2 linked regions of the Massilia litorea genome follow. The protein of the gene in region 1 interacts with the protein of each later gene in a pairwise test. Links are inferred from orthologs where the notes say so. Each region holds a gene or a part of one and is shown in the gene's direction. Other genes may lie near its edges. The genes, in order: ftsH and hflC.

What was found.
Region 2: the proteins of ftsH (region 1) and hflC interact in binary tests that used the Escherichia coli proteins (3 or more experiments, as listed by UniProt). The link is inferred for Massilia litorea from one-to-one orthologs.

Annotation. Positions count from the first base shown.
Region 1 is NZ_CP062941.1:4,581,084-4,593,207, reverse strand. The notes cover bases 3,910-6,824. They hold ftsH (ATP-dependent zinc metalloprotease FtsH), read left to right. Parts: upstream 3,910-4,381; coding sequence 4,382-6,268; downstream 6,269-6,824. Other genes in these bases: folP (dihydropteroate synthase), read left to right, coding at 6,408-6,824; LPB04_RS20545 (RlmE family RNA methyltransferase), read left to right, coding at 3,910-4,155. Also shown: carB (carbamoyl-phosphate synthase large subunit), read left to right, coding at 1-1,629; transcription elongation factor GreA, read left to right, coding at 1,878-2,357; LPB04_RS20555 (DUF4149 domain-containing protein), read left to right, coding at 2,357-2,827; ribosome assembly RNA-binding protein YhbY, read right to left, coding at 2,956-3,426; more of LPB04_RS20545, read left to right, coding at 3,469-3,909; more of folP, read left to right, coding at 6,825-7,244; glmM (phosphoglucosamine mutase), read left to right, coding at 7,267-8,604; LPB04_RS20515 (SRPBCC family protein), read right to left, coding at 8,912-9,397; LPB04_RS20510 (M28 family peptidase), read right to left, coding at 9,511-10,596; LPB04_RS20505 (MBL fold metallo-hydrolase), read left to right, coding at 10,814-11,779; LPB04_RS20500 (family 1 glycosylhydrolase), read right to left, coding at 11,788-12,124. UniProt on the Escherichia coli protein: Acts as a processive, ATP-dependent zinc metallopeptidase for both cytoplasmic and membrane proteins. Plays a role in the quality control of integral membrane proteins.
Region 2 is NZ_CP062941.1:2,863,626-2,869,525, forward strand. What follows is about bases 2,900-5,898. They hold hflC (protease modulator HflC), read left to right. Parts: upstream 2,900-3,962; coding sequence 3,963-4,835; downstream 4,836-5,898. Other genes in these bases: hflK (FtsH protease activity modulator HflK), read left to right, coding at 2,900-3,963; LPB04_RS12790 (ATP phosphoribosyltransferase regulatory subunit), read left to right, coding at 5,207-5,898. In the rest of the region: ribosome biogenesis GTPase Der, read left to right, coding at 1-991; RNA chaperone Hfq, read left to right, coding at 1,178-1,414; GTPase HflX, read left to right, coding at 1,420-2,649; more of hflK, read left to right, coding at 2,656-2,899; more of LPB04_RS12790, read left to right, coding at 5,899-5,900.

The DNA of each region.
Region 1 (12,124 bases):
ACCGCCTACATGTACTCGACCTATGACGAGGAATGCGAAGCGGCGCCGACCGACAAGAAGAAGATCATGGTGCTGGGCGGCGGTCCGAACCGCATCGGCCAGGGCATCGAGTTCGACTACTGCTGCGTGCACGCGGCCCTCGCCATGCGCGAAGACGGCTACGAGACCATCATGGTCAACTGCAATCCGGAGACCGTGTCGACCGACTACGATACCTCGGACCGACTCTACTTCGAATCGCTGACCCTGGAAGACGTGCTGGAGATCGTGGACCTGGAAAAGCCGGTCGGCGTGATCGTCCAGTACGGCGGCCAGACGCCGCTGAAACTCGCGCTGGATCTCGAAGCGAACGGCGTGCCGATCGTCGGCACTTCGCCCGACATGATCGACGCGGCCGAAGACCGCGAGCGTTTCCAGAAGCTGCTGCAGGACCTGAAACTGCGCCAGCCGCCGAACCGTACCGCGCGCACCGAAACCGAAGCGCTCGCCCTGGCCCAGGAAATCGGCTACCCGCTGGTCGTGCGTCCTTCCTACGTGCTGGGCGGCCGCGCAATGGAAATCGTCCACGAGCAGCGCGACCTCGAGCGCTACATGCGCGAAGCGGTCAAGGTCTCGAACGATTCGCCGGTGCTGCTCGACCGCTTCCTGAACGACGCGATCGAAGTCGACGTCGACTGCATCTCCGACGGCGAAACGACCTTCATCGGCGGCGTGATGGAACACATCGAACAGGCCGGCGTGCACTCGGGCGACTCGGCCTGCTCGCTGCCTCCGTATTCGCTCTCGCAAGAGACGATCGATGAGCTCAAGCGCCAGACCGCGCTGATGGCGAAAGGCCTGAACGTGGTCGGCCTGATGAACGTGCAGTTCGCGATCCAGCAGTCGGAAGTCGACGGCAAGACGGTCGACACGGTGTTCGTGCTGGAAGTGAACCCGCGTGCCTCGCGCACCGTGCCTTTCGTCTCGAAAGCGACCGGCATCCAGCTGGCCAAGGTGGCGGCGCGCTGCATGGTCGGCCAGACCCTGGCACAGCAGGGCATCACGAAAGAGGTGACGCCGCCGTTCTACAGCGTCAAGGAAGCCGTGTTCCCGTTCGTGAAATTCCCGGGCGTCGACACCATCCTCGGACCGGAAATGAAATCGACCGGCGAAGTGATGGGCGTGGGCGAGACCTTCGGCGAAGCGTTTGTCAAGTCGCAGATCGGCGCCGGCATCAAGCTGCCGACCTCGGGCCGCGTCTTCCTGTCGGTGAAAGCCTCGGACAAGCCGCGCGCGGTGCAGGTGGCGCGCGACCTGGTGGCGATGGGCTTCACGCTGGCGGCGACCAAGGGTACTGCCGCGGTGATCGCCGCGGCCGGCCTGCCGGTGCTGGCGGTGAACAAGGTGATCGAGGGCCGTCCGCACGTCGTGGACATGATCAAGAACCACGAGATCGAGATGGTCATCAACACGGTCGAGGAAAAGCGCAGTGCGATCACCGACTCGCGTACCATCCGTACCTCGGCCCTGCTGGCACGCGTCGTGACCTACACCACGATCGCCGGTGCCGAGGCGGCGATCCAGGGCATGCGCCATCTGGACGAGATTCGGGTCTATGATTTACAAGGGCTGCATAAAACCTTAAACTAAGCGCAGTTAAGTAGCACTGCGAGTACCCCGTCAAACCACAGAGCTCGCGCGGCTTGCGTCGCGCGCCTCTGTGGTTTTCGCTTGGTACGTCCACGAATAACCAAAAAATTCGAGAAACCGTAGCGAGCGGAAGGAGTGTTGGCCGAGCCCCCAAGGGGACAATGCTCGCTGTACCTGAGTACAGCGAGCATCGCAGGCCGACAATCCGACGCGCAGTAGGTTTATCGATATTTTTTAAGTAGAGATTTATGAATAATACGATCCCACTGACCAAGTACGGCGCCGAGCTCCTGAAGCAGGAGCTCCACCAGCTCAAGACCAAGGAACGCCGCATCGTCATCGACGCCATCGCCGAAGCGCGCTCGCACGGCGACCTGTCGGAGAACGCCGAATACGACGCCGCCAAGGAACGCCAGGCTTTCGTCGAAGGCCGCATCGCCGAACTCGAAGGCAAACTGAGCGCCGCCCAGATCATCGACCCGGCCACGCTGGACGCCGAAGGCCGTGTCGTCTTCGCTTCCACCGTCGACCTCGAAGACCTGGACTCGGGCCAGAAGGTCAGCTACCAGATCGTCGGCCTCGACGAAGCCGACCTCAAACTGAACAAGGTCTCGGTGACCTCGCCGATCGCGCGCGCCCTGATCGGCAAGTACGCCGGCGACGTGGTCGAAGTGCAGGCGCCGTCCGGCCCGCGCGAATACGAAATCCTCGAAGTACGCTACGTCTGATGACGGCCCTGGCCAGCCGCGCGGTGAGCCGGATCGCAGCGGCACGCCTGCTGGTGGCCGCACTGTGGGCGGGCGCCCTGTGGGTGCTCGGCTATATCGCCGCGCCGGCCGTGTTCGGGGTTGCGAGCGGACCGGTCGCGGGCGACATCGTGCGCGTGCTGCTGCACCGGCTGGCCCTGGTCAGCATCGTCTGCGCGGTCCTGATGCTGGTGCTGGTGCAGGTGTCGCCCGAGCTCGAAAGAGGGCGCCGGCGCTATCTGAACCTGGTGGTGCTGGCCATGCTGGCCTGTGCGCTGGTGATGTTCGTCGGCCTGCAGCCGGCGATGGCGCAGATGCGCGAGGCAGCCGGGCCGCTGGGCATCCGCGCTTCGCCGCTGTGGACGAAGTTCGCCATACTGCATGGCGTGTCGCAGCTGTTCCACGTGATCGAAAGCGTGCTGGCGGCAATCCTGGTGGTGAAGAGCCGCTGACGTTTGGTGTTGCAGGGGTCGTCAAGGCCAATGGCCTCGATGACGGGTTCACCGGGCTGCGCCCACGCGGTCCGGCGTCTGAACCGCGGCAAGCAAAAAAAAACCGGAGGCAGGCTCCGGTTTTTCGATCACTTGTTCAGTGCATTCTTCTTGGTGCTGGCCTGGCGCGGTTTGGCGCGCTTGATGTTGCCGCCGGCGGTAACGCGTTCATTCCCCTTGATCATGACCTTGGTGACGCTCGGCTTCTTGGTGCCGCTGGCGCTGGCCTTGACGATGGTAACTTCGCGCATGCCCTTGCCGGCCTTGCTGCTGCGTTCCTTGACCGTCTCGACTTTCGGACGATAGAGGACCAGGAGCTTGCCGATGTGCTGGACCGGCGCCGCGTCGAGGTCGCTGCAGATCTGTTCGTACATGGCGACACGCGCTTCGCGGTCATCGCCGAAAACGCGGACCTTGATCAGGCCGTGTGCGTCGAGGCTGCCGGCGATTTCCTTCATGACGGATTCCGTCAGGCCCGATTCGCCGACCATGACCACAGGTTTCAGGCCATGGGCTTCCGCGCGCAACGCGCTGCGTTCGCCGGGTGTAAGTGTAAGCATAATAATTTTTTGATGTACCTATAAAAGCAGTATTCTACGCGAATGGCCAAGAACAAATTAAACAAAAACTGGTTACACGACCATATTAACGACCCGTACGTGAAGCAGGCGCAAAAAGACGGGTTTCGCGCCCGCGCCGCCTACAAGCTGAAAGAAATCGACGAAGCGGAAAAACTCATCAAGCCGGGCCAGGTCATCGTCGACCTCGGCTGCACGCCCGGCAGCTGGGCCCAGTACACGCGGCGCAAACTGTCCGGCAAGGAGGGCGGCGGCATCACGGGCACCATCATCGGCCTCGACCTGCTGCCGATGGAGCCGATCGCCGACGTCCATTACATCCAGGGCGACTTCCGCGAAGATGTTGTATTGGACCAACTAGCGACCGTGCTCGAAGGCCGCAAGACAGACCTGGTCCTTTCCGACATGGCGCCCAATCTGTCGGGGATTCCAACGGCTGACGCTGCGCGGATGGAACATTTGATTGATCTCGCTATTGAGTTTTCTCAAATGCACCTGAAACCCGGTGGAGCATTGTTGGTCAAGTGCTTTAAGGATATGGGTTTCACGCAAATTGTCGAGAAGTTCCGCACCGAGTTCAAGACCGTCAAGCAAATCAAGCCCAAGGCAAGCCGCGACAAATCGTCGGAAATTTTCCTGCTCGGGCGCGGTCTGAAGAATCCGGTGGAGTACAAATCGGGATCCGAACGCGGCGCGGCCCTTGATATTTGAGATCGCAGCCGCACATGCACCGCGTGACGCCTCCGTTCGGATGCGTCCGGAACCTTCCCGCGCGCTTGTCGGTGTGGAAAAGGTGGCAATATGGCATCATGTGGGGCTGTGCATGGCACGCCCTGCGCGCTGTTAGTGAAATCACGAGTAAAATCGCGTGTGGCATCGCGAGTAAAATCGGCAAAATCAAATCGGTATTGGTGCGGAGCGCATCGGAGGAGTTTTCGTGAATAATATGTTTTCCAAATCCGCCATCTGGGTGGTCGTCGCACTGCTGTTGTTCATGCTGTTCAAGCAGTTCGACAACCATAGCCCGGCCGGTGGCAGCAAGACCATCGCTTATTCCGAGCTGCTCGACGATGTGAAAGCGCGCCGCGTCAAGGATGTCGTGATCGAAGGCGCGAACATCACCGCCACCCGCACCGACGACAGCAAGGTACGCGCCACCGCCACCATGCTCGACCGCGGCCTGATCGGCGACCTGCGCGAGAACGGCGTGCGCTTCGACGTCAAGCCGCCGGAAGAGCCTGGTTTCCTGCAGCAAGTGTTCATCTCCTGGTTCCCGATGCTGCTCCTGATCGGCGTCTGGGTCTTCTTCATGCGCCAGATGCAGGGCGGCGGCAAGGGCGGCGCTTTCTCCTTCGGCAAGTCGAAGGCGCGCATGCTCGATGAAACGAACAACAGCGTCACCTTCGCCGACGTCGCCGGCTGCGACGAAGCGAAAGAAGAAGTCAGCGAGATCGTCGACTTCCTGAAAGACCCGACCAAGTTCCAGAAGCTGGGCGGTCGCATCCCGCGCGGCGTGCTAATGGTCGGTCCTCCGGGCACCGGCAAGACCCTGCTGGCGCGTGCCATCGCCGGCGAAGCGAAAGTGCCGTTCTTCTCGATCTCCGGTTCCGACTTCGTCGAGATGTTCGTCGGCGTCGGCGCATCCCGCGTGCGCGACATGTTCGAGAACGCGAAGAAGCACTCGCCTTGCATCATCTTCATCGACGAGATCGACGCCGTCGGCCGCCACCGCGGCGCCGGCATGGGCGGCGGCAACGACGAACGCGAACAGACGCTGAACCAGCTGCTGGTCGAGATGGACGGTTTCGAAGCCACCTCCGGCGTCATCGTGATCGCCGCCACCAACCGCGCCGACGTGCTGGACAAGGCGCTGCTGCGTCCGGGCCGTTTCGACCGCCAGGTGATGGTCGGTTTGCCGGACATCCGCGGCCGTGAGCAGATCCTGAACGTGCACATGCGCAAGGTGCCGATCGGCGCCGACGTGAAGGCCGACATCCTGGCCCGCGGTACCCCCGGCTTCTCGGGTGCGGACCTGGCCAACCTGGTCAACGAAGCAGCCCTGTTCGCCGCGCGCCGCAACAAGCGCCTGGTCGAGATGAACGACTTCGAGGACGCCAAGGACAAGATCTACATGGGTCCGGAGCGCAAGTCGATGGTCATGCGCGAGGAAGAGCGCCGCAACACGGCCTACCACGAGTCGGGCCACGCGGTCGTCGCCAAGCTGCTGCCAAAGGCTGACCCGGTGCACAAGGTCACGATCATGCCGCGTGGTTTCGCCCTCGGCCTGACCTGGCAGCTGCCCGAGCACGATGCCCTGTCCGGTTACAAGGACAAGATGCTGGAAGAAATCTCGATCCTGTTCGGCGGCCGTATCGCCGAAGAGATCTTCGTCGGCCAGATGTCGACCGGCGCCTCGAACGACTTCTCGCGTGCCACCAAGCTGGCGCGCTCGATGGTGACCCGCTTCGGCATGTCCGAGACGATGGGCGTGATGGTCTACGAAGACAGCGAGAACGAAGGCTTCTTCGGCGGCGCCACCAAGACCATTTCGGAAGCGACCCAGCAAAAGGTCGACGCTGAAATCCGCGCAATCCTCGACACCCAGTACGCGCTGTCGCGCCGTCTGTTGGAAGAGAATCGCGAGAAGGTCGAGATGATGACCAAGGCCCTGCTCGAGTGGGAAACCATCGATTCCGAGCAGATCAACGACATCATGGCCGGCCGCGAGCCGCGTCCGCCGAAAGCCGGCCTGCTGACCAAGCGCACGCCGCCTGGCGACAGCGGTTCGGGCGGCGTGGCCACCAACGCGCCGGCACCGGCCTGATCCGCGGTTTTGATTCGCGGTCCTGATTTGTCAACGCGCTTGATCGACTAGCACCTCTCCAGCAAAAGGCATCCCTCCGGATGTCTTTTGCTCGTTAACGAGGCGCGCGCGTTTCCCTTCGACTTTCCCTCCATCACTTATGCGTCAACTGCTGCAATGCGGCCGCTTCAGCTTCCGGCTGGAACAGCGACCCCTCGTCATGGGCATCCTGAATGTCACGCCCGATTCGTTTTCCGACGGCGGCCGCTACGGCACGCTCGAGTTCGCGATTTCGCGCGCCGAAGAGATGGTGCGCGACGGTGTCGACCTGATCGACATCGGCGGCGAATCGACCCGCCCCGGCTCGCCGAGCGTCCCGGTCGAGGAAGAACTACGCCGCGTAATGCCGGCCGTCTACGCGCTGCAGGGAGTGGGGCGCGCGCTCTCGGTCGACACCTGCAAACCGCTGGTCATGCGCGAAGCGATCATCGCCGGCGCCGACATGATCAACGACATCAACGGCTTCCGCGCGCCGGGCGCGATCGAGGCCGTGCAGGGCAGCGACTGCGGCCTGTGCATCATGCACATGCAGGGAACGCCCCAGGACATGCAGGCCGAACCGGTCTACGGCGACGTGGTGGGGGAGGTGACCGCTTTCCTGCGCGAACGGATCGAGGCCTTGCTGGCGGCCGGCATCGAGCGTGAACGCATCTGCGTCGATCCGGGCCTCGGTTTCGGCAAGACGGTCGAACATAACTACACCTTGCTGCGCGCGACCGCACGCATCGAGGAAGAACTGGGATTCCCGGTACTGATCGGGCTGTCGCGCAAATCGATGATCGGCGCCGTTACTGGTCGTCCGGTCGAAGGCCGCTTGCCCGGTAGCATCGCTGGCGCGTTGGCTGCGGTGGCGCATGGCGCTAAAATCCTGCGGGTACATGATGTAGCTGAGACGGTTGACGCGCTGAAAGTTTGGCGCGCGGCCACTATTGATTAAATTGACAACAAAGAGAACAAGCATGGCACGCAAATATTTTGGTACGGATGGTGTTCGCGGACAGGTTGGCGTTGCGCCGATCACGCCTGACTTCGTGATGCGCCTCGGCTACGCCGCCGGCATGGTCCTGGCCAAGGACTACGCCAGCAGCAGCCGTCCGACCGTGTTGATCGGCAAGGACACCCGCATTTCCGGCTACATGCTCGAAGCGGCACTGGAAGCGGGCTTTTCCGCCGCCGGCGTCGACGTCATGCTGGCCGGCCCGATGCCGACCCCGGCGATCGCCTACCTGACGCGCGCCCTGCGTCTGCAGGCCGGCGTCGTGATCTCGGCTTCGCATAACCCATTCCAGGACAATGGCATCAAGTTCTTCTCCGCGCACGGCACCAAGCTGCCCGACAGCGTCGAACTGGCCATCGAAGAAGCGATCGACCAGCCGATGGCTTGCGTTCCGTCCGACAAGCTCGGCCGCGCCACCCGCCTGCGCGACGCGCAAGGCCGCTACATCGAATTCTGCAAGAGCACCTTCCCGAACGAACTCGATCTGCGCGGCCTGAAGATCGTCGTCGACAGCGCCCACGGCGCCGCCTACAACATCGCCCCGCACGTGTTCCATGAACTCGGCGCCGAAGTCGTCTCGATCGGCGCCACCCCGGACGGCTTCAACATCAACGCCGGCTTCGGCGCCACCGCCCCGAAAGCTCTGTCCGCCGCCGTGATCGAGCACAAGGCCGACCTCGGCATCGCCCTCGACGGCGACGCCGACCGCCTGATCATGGTCGACGCCAACGGCCGCGTCTACAACGGCGACGAATTGCTGTACCTGATGGTGCGCGATCGCATGGCGACCGGCGAAGTGGCTGGCGCCGTCGGCACCCTGATGACGAACATGGCGCTGGAGGTGGCCTTCAAGGAACTCGGCATCGGCTTCGCCCGCGCGAAAGTCGGCGACCGCTACGTGCTGGAAGTGATGCAGGAACGCGGCTGGATCCTGGGCGGCGAAGGTTCGGGCCACCTGCTGGCACTGGACAAGCATACCACCGGCGACGGCATCGTTTCCTCGCTGCAGGTGCTGTCCGCACTGAAGCGCAGCGGCAAGTCGCTGGAAGCCTGCTGCAGCGAGCTCACCCTCTATCCGCAGACGCTGATCAACAAGCGCGTCACCCCGGGCTTCGACTGGACCAAGGATGCGGCGATGGTTGCGGAAAAAGAAGCCGTCGAGCGCGAGCTGGGCGATACCGGCCGCGTGCTGATCCGCGCATCCGGCACCGAGCCGCTGATCCGCGTCATGGTCGAAGCGAAAAATGCGGAAATGGCCGACAGCATGGCGCGCCGCATCGCCGACAAGCTGGCTGCCTGAGCTTTAAATTCCCTTCCCGGGGTGCTTGCATTGACGCGGCATCTTCGGGATAGTAAAATGAAGTCATTCGGAGTGTAGCGCAGCCCGGTAGCGCACCTGGTTTGGGACCAGGGGGTCCAAGGTTCGAATCCTTGTACTCCGACCAAGCATTACGAACGGGCCGTCTTCGACGGCCCGTTTTCATTTCTGCGTCAACATTCGTCGACGCTTCTTTCTGCCCATAGCTCAGTTGGATAGAGCATCAGCCTTCTAAGCTGAGGGTCGCTGGTTCGAACCCAGCTGGGCAGGCCAATGGAATCCCTGACGTTCAGACCGCAGGCCCCGGCGCCGGCTTTGCCGCATCCTTCGCAAACGCCTTCGCCAGCACCGCATGCCGGTGCTCGAAAAACAGCTTCACGAACCAGCCGACGATCGGCCCCGCCACGCGCGGCTTGAATGTCAGGTTGTCGGTCACCAGGGTGCCGCCCGCCGTCGGCGTGACGATGCGCTCGTGGCGCCAGGAACGCATCGACAGCAGGGGAGATTGCTCGACGAAGCGGCGGCCGGGTTCGAGTTCGACGAAGGTCAGCTTCGACATGTCGATCGGGAACAGGCCGAGCAGGAGGAACTGGCAGCGGCACAGGGGTTTGTCCAGGGTGGTGTCCTCGCCGATGTGGGTCATGCCCTTCGGGAAGGTGATCTTCAGGACAGGCCACATCTCGGCCTTGATGCCCTTGATCGAAGTCGACCAGGCCCAGACCTCCTCGGCGGAAGCTGGGACTGTCGTCGTAAAGGTGTGTCGTATCGTTGCCATCGGGCCTCCGCTGTTCATGGAGGAATTGTCGACCCGATTGTTACATCAGTCCGTTAGCCAGTTCGCAGTTCGGAGCATTTTTATCACTCGAGTGAGCAAAACGTGGCACGGGCTTACTTCGTATTGCGGCCTTGCCAGATACCCAGGTACTTGCTCGCCTTCGGATTCTGGGCGTTCCACTTCGGCGTGTTGCTGCCGTTGGCGATGTTCCAGATCGCCAGCGCGGCGGCGCGGTCGACCGCGGCCATGTTCTCGTAATCGATCTTGTCCCAGTGGTCGCCCGCCCCGTGGTAGTCGGGGAAGGCGTAGGCGACGCTGATCGTGTGCGAGGGGATGCCCTGGTCGGCCAGCGCCTGGTTGTCGCTGTGGGCGAAATACTTGTCGCTGTTGACGGGATGCTTCCAGACGCGGATGCCGGTGTCGTCGCCGGCGCTTTTCAGGATGGCGCCGACGTCCGAAAAATCGAAGCCGGTGACGCCGACCGCCCGCACCTGGGCGCCTTCGTTGTCGTCGGTGCGTCCAACTTGCTCCAGGTTGATGCCGGCGATCGTCTTCTCGATCGGCACCAGCGGATGGGCGCCGTAGTAGCGCGAACCGACCAGGCCGTGTTCTTCGCCGAACACCGTCATGAAGACGATGCTGCGTTTGGGGCGCGTCTTGTTCTGGCTGAATGCCCTGGCCAGCTCGATTACGGACACCGTCCCGCTGCCGTCGTCGTTCGCGCCATTGAAGATGCCGTCGCCCTGGCCCGGCTTCAGTCCGACGTGGTCGTAGTGCGCCGTCACCAGCACATAGCTGTCTTTCAGCTGCGGGTCCGAGCCGCGCAGGACGCCGACCACATTGCGCACCTTGACCGGGGCTGCAGGTGTTGCCGGCGGGTTCTTTGCGCGCTTCGGATCGATCAGGTTCCAGTCGGCCGTCTGGAAATAGCCGTCGTCGCCGAGCGGCTCGAGCCCGGCTGCGCGGAACTGCGAAGCGATGAACTCGGCGGCAATGTCCAGCCCGCGCGACGGCGTGCCGCGGCCCTCGAGTGCGTCCGAGGCCAGGAAAGAGAGGTTGCCGCGCATCGAAGCGGCCGAGATGCGCTCGAGCACGGGCGCGACCTCGGCGGGTACGGGAGCGGCGGCGAGCGGCAGGGCCAGCGACAGGCCGAGCAGGGCGGACAGGGTGCGGGGAAGCAGGCGTTGAGACAGGGACATGAGTGGATGCCTAAGCGTTTTCGTTAGTTGATGAAGTAACAAAGCCATCGGAGTATAACGCTGCGCATTGCGCTCGGGAACCAGAATGCATGCGCGTCCGTCGCTGCGCTCGCGTATGTTGTCTGTTTGGAAACGAACGACGCCGGGATGGTCTTTATGATAACGTCTGGTATCTATGGGTCCGCTACCGGCGGGCCCGGCCATTTATGGAGTGTGTATGCGTGTTGATCGTTTGCTGGGCCGTGCCGTCTTGCTGGCCGCGTTCGGGTTGTCGTTCGCCGGTCCAGCCCGGGCGGAGAACGGGCCGCAGGCCATGGCGCCCCAGGGCGATACCTATACGCTCAAGCTCCCGGCCGGGGAGCCGGCGACGGCAAACGCGGGAACTGGCACCGTGCAGTTCATCGGCACCGCGACGGTGCTGATCCGCTACCAGGGTCTGACCATCCTGACCGATCCGAATTTCCTGCACAAGGGCGACCACGTGCACCTCGGCTATGGACTGACCTCCCAGCGCCAGACCAATCCCGCCATCGAATTCGACAAGCTGCCGCCGATCGACCTGGTGATCCTCTCGCACATGCATGAGGACCACTTCGACAAGCTGGTACAGGAACGCCTGAACCGCAACACGCCAATCGTCACGACGCGCGAAGCGAGCGAAAAGCTCAAGCGGCTCGGCTTCCAGCAACGTTTTGCACTTTCCGACTGGGACAAGCTGGAGGTGACCAAGGGCGACACACGGGTGCGCGTCACCTCGGTGCCCGGGCGCCATGGCGCGGCCGGGGTCTCGGTGCTGCTGCCGACGGTGATGGGCAGCGTGCTCGATTTCGGCGCGAATGCCGACGCGCCCGACTACCGGATGTACATCAGCGGCGATACACTGGTCTACGACGATATCCGCAGCATTCCGCAACGCTTCCCCGGCATCGACCTGGCCCTGCTGCACCTGGGCGGCACCCGTATCCTGGGCGTGTTCAAGGTGACGATGGACGGCAAGGACGGGGTCCAAATGATGCAGATCGTCAAACCGAAGAAGACCATCCCGATCCACTACAACGATTACGACGTCTTCAAGTCGCCGCTCGCCGAGTTTGCGCGCGAAGTCAAGGCTGCGGGGCTGGAGGACAGCGTCGTCTACCTGGCGCACGGCGACACCTATACGTTTACGCCGCGCAAGCGCTAAGCTGGTCCTTAACCCTGGATGGCGCCGCTGGTTGGCGCCTCGGGGTCGACCGAGGTGATCTCGGCGCCGAACTCGTGCGGCATGACGACCGGCACCTGCAGGCAGATGCTCTTGGTCGGCAGCACGGCTTCCCAGGCCTTCACGAGTTCGCGGTAGGCCACGCCTACCGGGCGGATCTTGCGATCGAGGTCGAACAGCCCGAGCGCATTCACGTTGCCATTATTGACGCGCAGCGCGCTGTCCCAGTCGACCTGGTCGGTGAGCGAATACCAGGTGAAGCCGATCAGCGGCACCCCGTTGTTGCGTACCCGCAGCACGTTCGCCCACTCCTTCTTGAGCCAGAAC
Region 2 (5,900 bases), 1.7 Mb from region 1 along the record:
GAACAAGTCCGAGGGCATGAAGTACACCTCGGTCACCGCCGAGTTCTATGAGCTGGGCATGGGCGACCCCTATGTCATCTCCGCCGCCCACGGCGACGGCGTGACCGACCTCGTCAACGAAGCGCTGGACCAGGCCTTCGCTTCGCGTCCCGAGGCCGAGGAAGAGCTGGAAAGCCAGGACCACGGCGTGAAAATCGCCCTGGTCGGCCGCCCGAACGTCGGCAAGTCGACCCTGATCAACACCCTGGTCGGCGAGCAGCGCGTGATCGCCTTCGACATGCCGGGCACCACCCGCGACTCGATCGAAGTGCCCTTCGAGCGCGACGGCAAGCAGTACACGCTGATCGACACGGCCGGTATCCGCCGCCGCGGCAAGGTGTTCGAAGCGATCGAGAAGTTTTCGGTCGTGAAAACCCTGCAGTCGGTGTCGGAAGCGAACGTGGTCGTGCTGATGCTCGATGCCCAGCAGGATATTTCCGAGCAGGACGCCCACATCGCCGGCTTCATCCTGGAATCGGGCCGCGCCCTGGTCGTCGCCGTCAACAAGTGGGATGGCCTGACCAGCGACCAGCGCGACGAGGTCAAGAACACCATGGACCGCAAGCTCGACTTCCTGGGCTTCGCCGAAACGCGTTTCATCTCGGCGCTGAAGGGTACCGGCATCAAGCAGCTGATGGCCTCGGTCGACACGGCCTACGCCGCCGCCACCGCCAACCTGTCGACGCCGCGCCTGACGCGTGCGCTGCAGGAAGCGGTCGAGAAGCAGGAACCGAAGCGCAAGGGCACCTCGCGTCCGAAGATGCGCTATGCCCACCAGGGCGGCCAGAATCCGCCGATCATCGTCATCCACGGCAATGCGCTCGACGGCATCACCGAGCCGTACAAGCGCTACCTGGAAAAGCATTTCCGCGAAACCTTCAACCTGGTCGGTACGCCCCTGCGGATCGAACTGCGCAGCGGTAAAAATCCGTTCGCCCGGGAGCAGAATTAAACCGCTGGACGGCAGGCGGGCTCAGCGCGCTTAATGCTTTCTTAAGCATAGCAGTACGACAAAAAGTGGCAAAACAGGTTACAGTAACCGCAGGCCATCGTTCGCAAAGCTGAATCTTGCCCCGTGCACTTGAAATGGAGGCGCTTGCCTCCAACTTTTAAACTACAACAACATTACGGAGCTGTTATGAGCAACAAAGGGCAACTGTTACAAGACCCATTCCTCAATGCCTTGCGCAAAGAGCACGTCCCGGTCTCGATCTACCTCGTCAACGGGATCAAGCTGCAGGGCCATATCGAGTCCTTCGACCAATATGTGGTCCTGCTCCGCAATACCGTGACCCAGATGGTGTACAAGCATGCCATTTCCACCGTTGTCCCGGCTCGCGCCGTCAATCTCAACCTCGAATCCGAAGCTGAGTAAGGCCGATGGCTGACGCCCCCGGCAACAACAGCACGCGCGCCGTCCTGGTCGGCGTCGATTTTGGCGCGGTCGATTTCACGGCCAGCCTCGAAGAGCTGGCCTTGCTGGCCAGTTCTGCCGGCGCCGAGCCGATCGATACGATCACGGCCAAGCGCAATGCCCCCGATCCCGCCTACTTCGTCGGCAGCGGCAAGGCCGACGAAATCGGCGTCGCCGCCAAGGCCCTTGGCGCCGAACTGGTCATCTTCAACCATGCTTTATCCCCCGCGCAGCAGCGCAATCTCGAACGGCGCCTGGAACTGGGCATCATCGACCGCACCAGCCTGATCCTCGACATCTTCGCCCAGCGCGCCAAGAGCCACGAGGGCAAGCTGCAGGTCGAACTGGCCCAGCTGCAGCACCTGGCCACGCGCCTGATCCGCGGCTGGACCCACCTTGAACGCCAGAAGGGCGGTATCGGCCTGCGCGGTCCGGGTGAAACCCAGCTCGAGACCGACCGCCGGCTGATCGGCGAGCGGGTCAAAGCCTTGCGCACGCGCCTGGCCAAGCTGCGCAAGCAACACGAAACCCAGCGCCGCGCACGCGGGCGCAACAACACCTTCTCGGTGTCGCTGGTCGGCTATACCAATGCCGGCAAGTCGACCCTGTTCAACACGCTGACGAAGGCCGGCGTGTATGTCGCGAACCAGCTGTTCGCAACGCTCGACACCACCAGCCGCCGCCTGTATCTCGGCGACGAGACGGGCAGCGTCGTCATTTCCGATACCGTCGGGTTTGTCAGGGAGCTGCCGCACCAGCTGGTGGCCGCTTTCCGCGCCACGCTGGAAGAAACCATCCACGCGGACTTGCTGCTGCACGTGGTCGACGGTTCCTCGCCGACCCGCATGGAGCAGATCGAGCAGGTCAACGAGGTCCTGCGCGAAATCGGCGCCGACCACATTCCGCAGATCCTCGTGTGGAACAAGATTGATGCGGCCGACCTCCAGCCTGGGGTCGAACGTGATGAACATGATAAAATCAGCCGCGTTTTTATCAGCGCCAGGAGCGGCGCAGGCCTCGATCTGCTGCGCGACGCAATTGTCGAGGCAGCCAAGTCGGCAGCGAGCTACCCAGCCAATCCGGTGCCAGGCTTGAGCCCTGAAAACGAAGAGCAGGACGATGCAGCGCTGGAATCATCGATGCTCGATGATAACGGCGAAAGTAATCCAACCTCCACCCATGTCGGGCCCCAATAAAAGCCTATGCTTGTTTCCTTACTAAAACGTTTCGGCATTAAACTTTCGCTGAACGATCCGCGCTGGGGCAAAAATCCCGAGAGCGACCATAAAGCCCAGGAAGGGCGCCGTCCGGGTGAGGGTCCACCCGACCTCGATCAGATGTGGCGCGACTTCAATGCCCGCCTGAACCGCCTGTTCGGCAGCCGCGGCAACAACGGCGACGCCGGTGGCCCGTATCGCGGCGAAGGCCGCGGCGCGGGCATTACCGCGTCCGTGATCGGCTTCATCGTGCTCCTGATCTGGCTCGCCAGCGGCGCCTTCATCGTGCAGGAAGGGCAGGTCGGCGTGGTCACCACCTTCGGCCGCCTGTCCCACACGACCGGCGCCGGCTTCAACTGGCGCTGGCCGGCCCCGATCCAGGCCCACGAAACCGTCAACGTCTCGCAGGTCCGCACCGCCGAAATCGGCTACCGCGACAACGTACGCAACAAGCAGGGCGCCGAGTCGCTGATGCTGACCGATGACGAAAACATCATCGACATCCAGTTCGCGGTGCAGTACACGCTGAAGGACCCGGTCGCCTGGGTCTTCAACAACCGCGACCAGGATGCGACCGTGCACCAGGTGGCCGAGACGGCGATCCGCGAAGTGGTTGGCAAGAGCAAGATGGACTTCGTGCTGTACGAGGGCCGCGAGAAGGTCGCGCTCGACGTCCACCGCATCATCCAGCAGATCGTCGACCGCTACAAGCTGGGCGCCCTGATCACCAACGTGACCATGCAGAACGTGCAGCCGCCGGAGCAGGTGCAGAGCGCCTTCGACGACGCGGTCAAGGCCGGCCAGGACCGCGCCCGTGCCCGCAACGAAGGCGAGGCCTATGCCAACGACGTGATCCCGCGTGCCCGCGGCGCCGCCTTCCGCCTGCTGCAGGACGCCGAAGCCTACCGCTCGATGGTGGTCGAAAACGCCACCGGTAACGCCGCCCGCTTCAACCAGGTCGTCACCGAGTATGCGAAAGCGCCGGGCGTCACCCGCGACCGCATGTACATCGACACGATGCAGCAGATCTTCAGCAGCACCAGCAAGGTGATGGTCGACGCCAAGTCGGGGTCGAACATGCTGTACCTGCCGCTCGACAAGCTGATCGCGCAAGTGGCCGCCAACGACGCCGCCACGGGCAGTGCCCGATCGGGTCCGGTGCAACTGCAGCAACAGCCGAACCAGCAGGAGCAGGCGACCACGCCTGCGCAGGAAGTGCAGCAGACGATTGAACAGGTACGCCAGCGCGACAGCCGTTCGCGCGATTCCTCACGTGACAGGGAGAGCCGTTAATGAGCCGCCTCGTAACCATTTTCGTGGCGGGCTTCATTGCCCTGATGCTGCTGTCGTCGACCGTGTTCGTGGTCGACCAGCGCCGCTTCGCCATCGTCTTCGCACTCGGCGAGGTACGTGAGGTCATCTCCGAGCCGGGCCTGCACTTCAAACTGCCGCCGCCGTTCCAGAACATCGTCTATCTCGACAAGCGCGTCCTGACCCTGGATACGCCCGACGCCGACCGCTTCATCACGGCCGAGAAGAAGAACATCCTGGTCGACGCCTTCGTCAAATGGCGCATCGTCGAGCCGCGCCTGTACTACGTCAGCTTCAGCGGCGACGAGCGCGCCGCGACCAACCGCATGTCGCAGATCATCAAGGCGGCCCTGAACGACGAGATTACCAAGCGCACCGTGCGCCAGGTGATCTCCGGGGAACGCGGCGCCGTGATGCAGGCGGTGCAGAACAAGGTCGTGGCCGAAGCCAAGCAGATCGGCATCGGCATCGTCGACGTGCGCCTGAAGCGCGTGGACTACATCGAGCAGATCAACAATTCCGTCTACGACCGCATGCGCGCCGAGCGGGTTCGCGTAGCCAATGAATTGCGTTCGACCGGCTCCGCCGAAAGCGAAAAGATCCGCGCCGACGCCGACCGCCAGCGCACCGTGATCCTGGCCGAAGCCTTCCGCGAAGCCGAGAAGATCAAGGGCGAGGGCGATGGCAAGGCATCGGCGATCTATGCCGAGTCCTTCGGCAAGAACCCGGAGTTCTATAAATTCTATCGTTCGCTCGAAGCCTACCGCGCCAGCTTCAAGGCGCATGGGGACGTGATGGTGATCGATTCGAATTCGGAGTTCTTCAAGTATTTCAGGAGTCCGGGTACGAAATAAATCATCCGAAAACGCCGCGTCGATCGCGGCGTTTTTTTTTGCCATTCGAACGATCAAACGCCGTACCGCGTGGGCTCGAGAGCACACCCTACGGACGGCAGCACGGTAGGGTGGGCACTCCGTGCCCACGCGGACCTTCGATCAGTGTTGGCGGTGTCCCGGCGCACCGTTACAACGTGCGAAACGCCGCGACGTCGGCCCTGTTGTATAGCCCAGTTTCAGTGGCAACCCGGCAACTTCCGAGCCTTTCATCCATCATCCGCCCCCAGTGCCATCCCATTTTCGGGTAAAATTGCCGATTCGGCGCTGACTTCGTCTTGCACGGGCGCGCCTTGTTGCTTCATTTCTAACAATTCCCATAGCTGTTGCCCATGCCGAACTGGCTTTTGCCTGAGAATATCGCCGACGTATTGCCGTCGGAAGCGCGCAAGATCGAAGACCTGCGCCGCCAGATGCTCGACACCTTCCGCCTGTACGGCTACGAGCTGGTGATGCCGCCGCTGCTCGAATACGTCGAGTCGCTGCTGGCCGGCGCCGGGCAAGATACCGACCTGCGCACCTTCAAACTGGTCGACCAGCTATCCGGGCGCCTGCTTGGCCTGCGCGCCGACATGACGACGCAGGTCGCGCGCATCGACGCGCACCTGCTCAACCGCGATTCGATCACCCGCCTGTGCTATGCCGGCAGCGTGCTGCATACCCGTCCGTCGGGCCTGCACGCCACCCGCGAGCCGCTGCAGATCGGCGCCGAGATCTACGGCCACGCCGGCCTCGAGGCCGATGCCGAGATTCAGGAACTGGCGCTGGCCTCGGTCGCGCTGGCCGGTTTTACCGAAGTGCGCCTCGACATGGCCCACGTCGGCGTGCTGCGCGCACTGCTGGCCGAAGACGCCGCCGCGAAGAATGACGAAGCCCAGATCACCGCATTGCTGCGCGCGAAAGACACGCCCGGCCTGGACGAGATCACCCGCAGCTATGCACCCGCCACGCGCGCCGCGCTGATGGCGCTGCCGAACCTGTACGGCGACGTCGAGGTACTGGCGCGCGCGAAAGACGTGCTGCCGG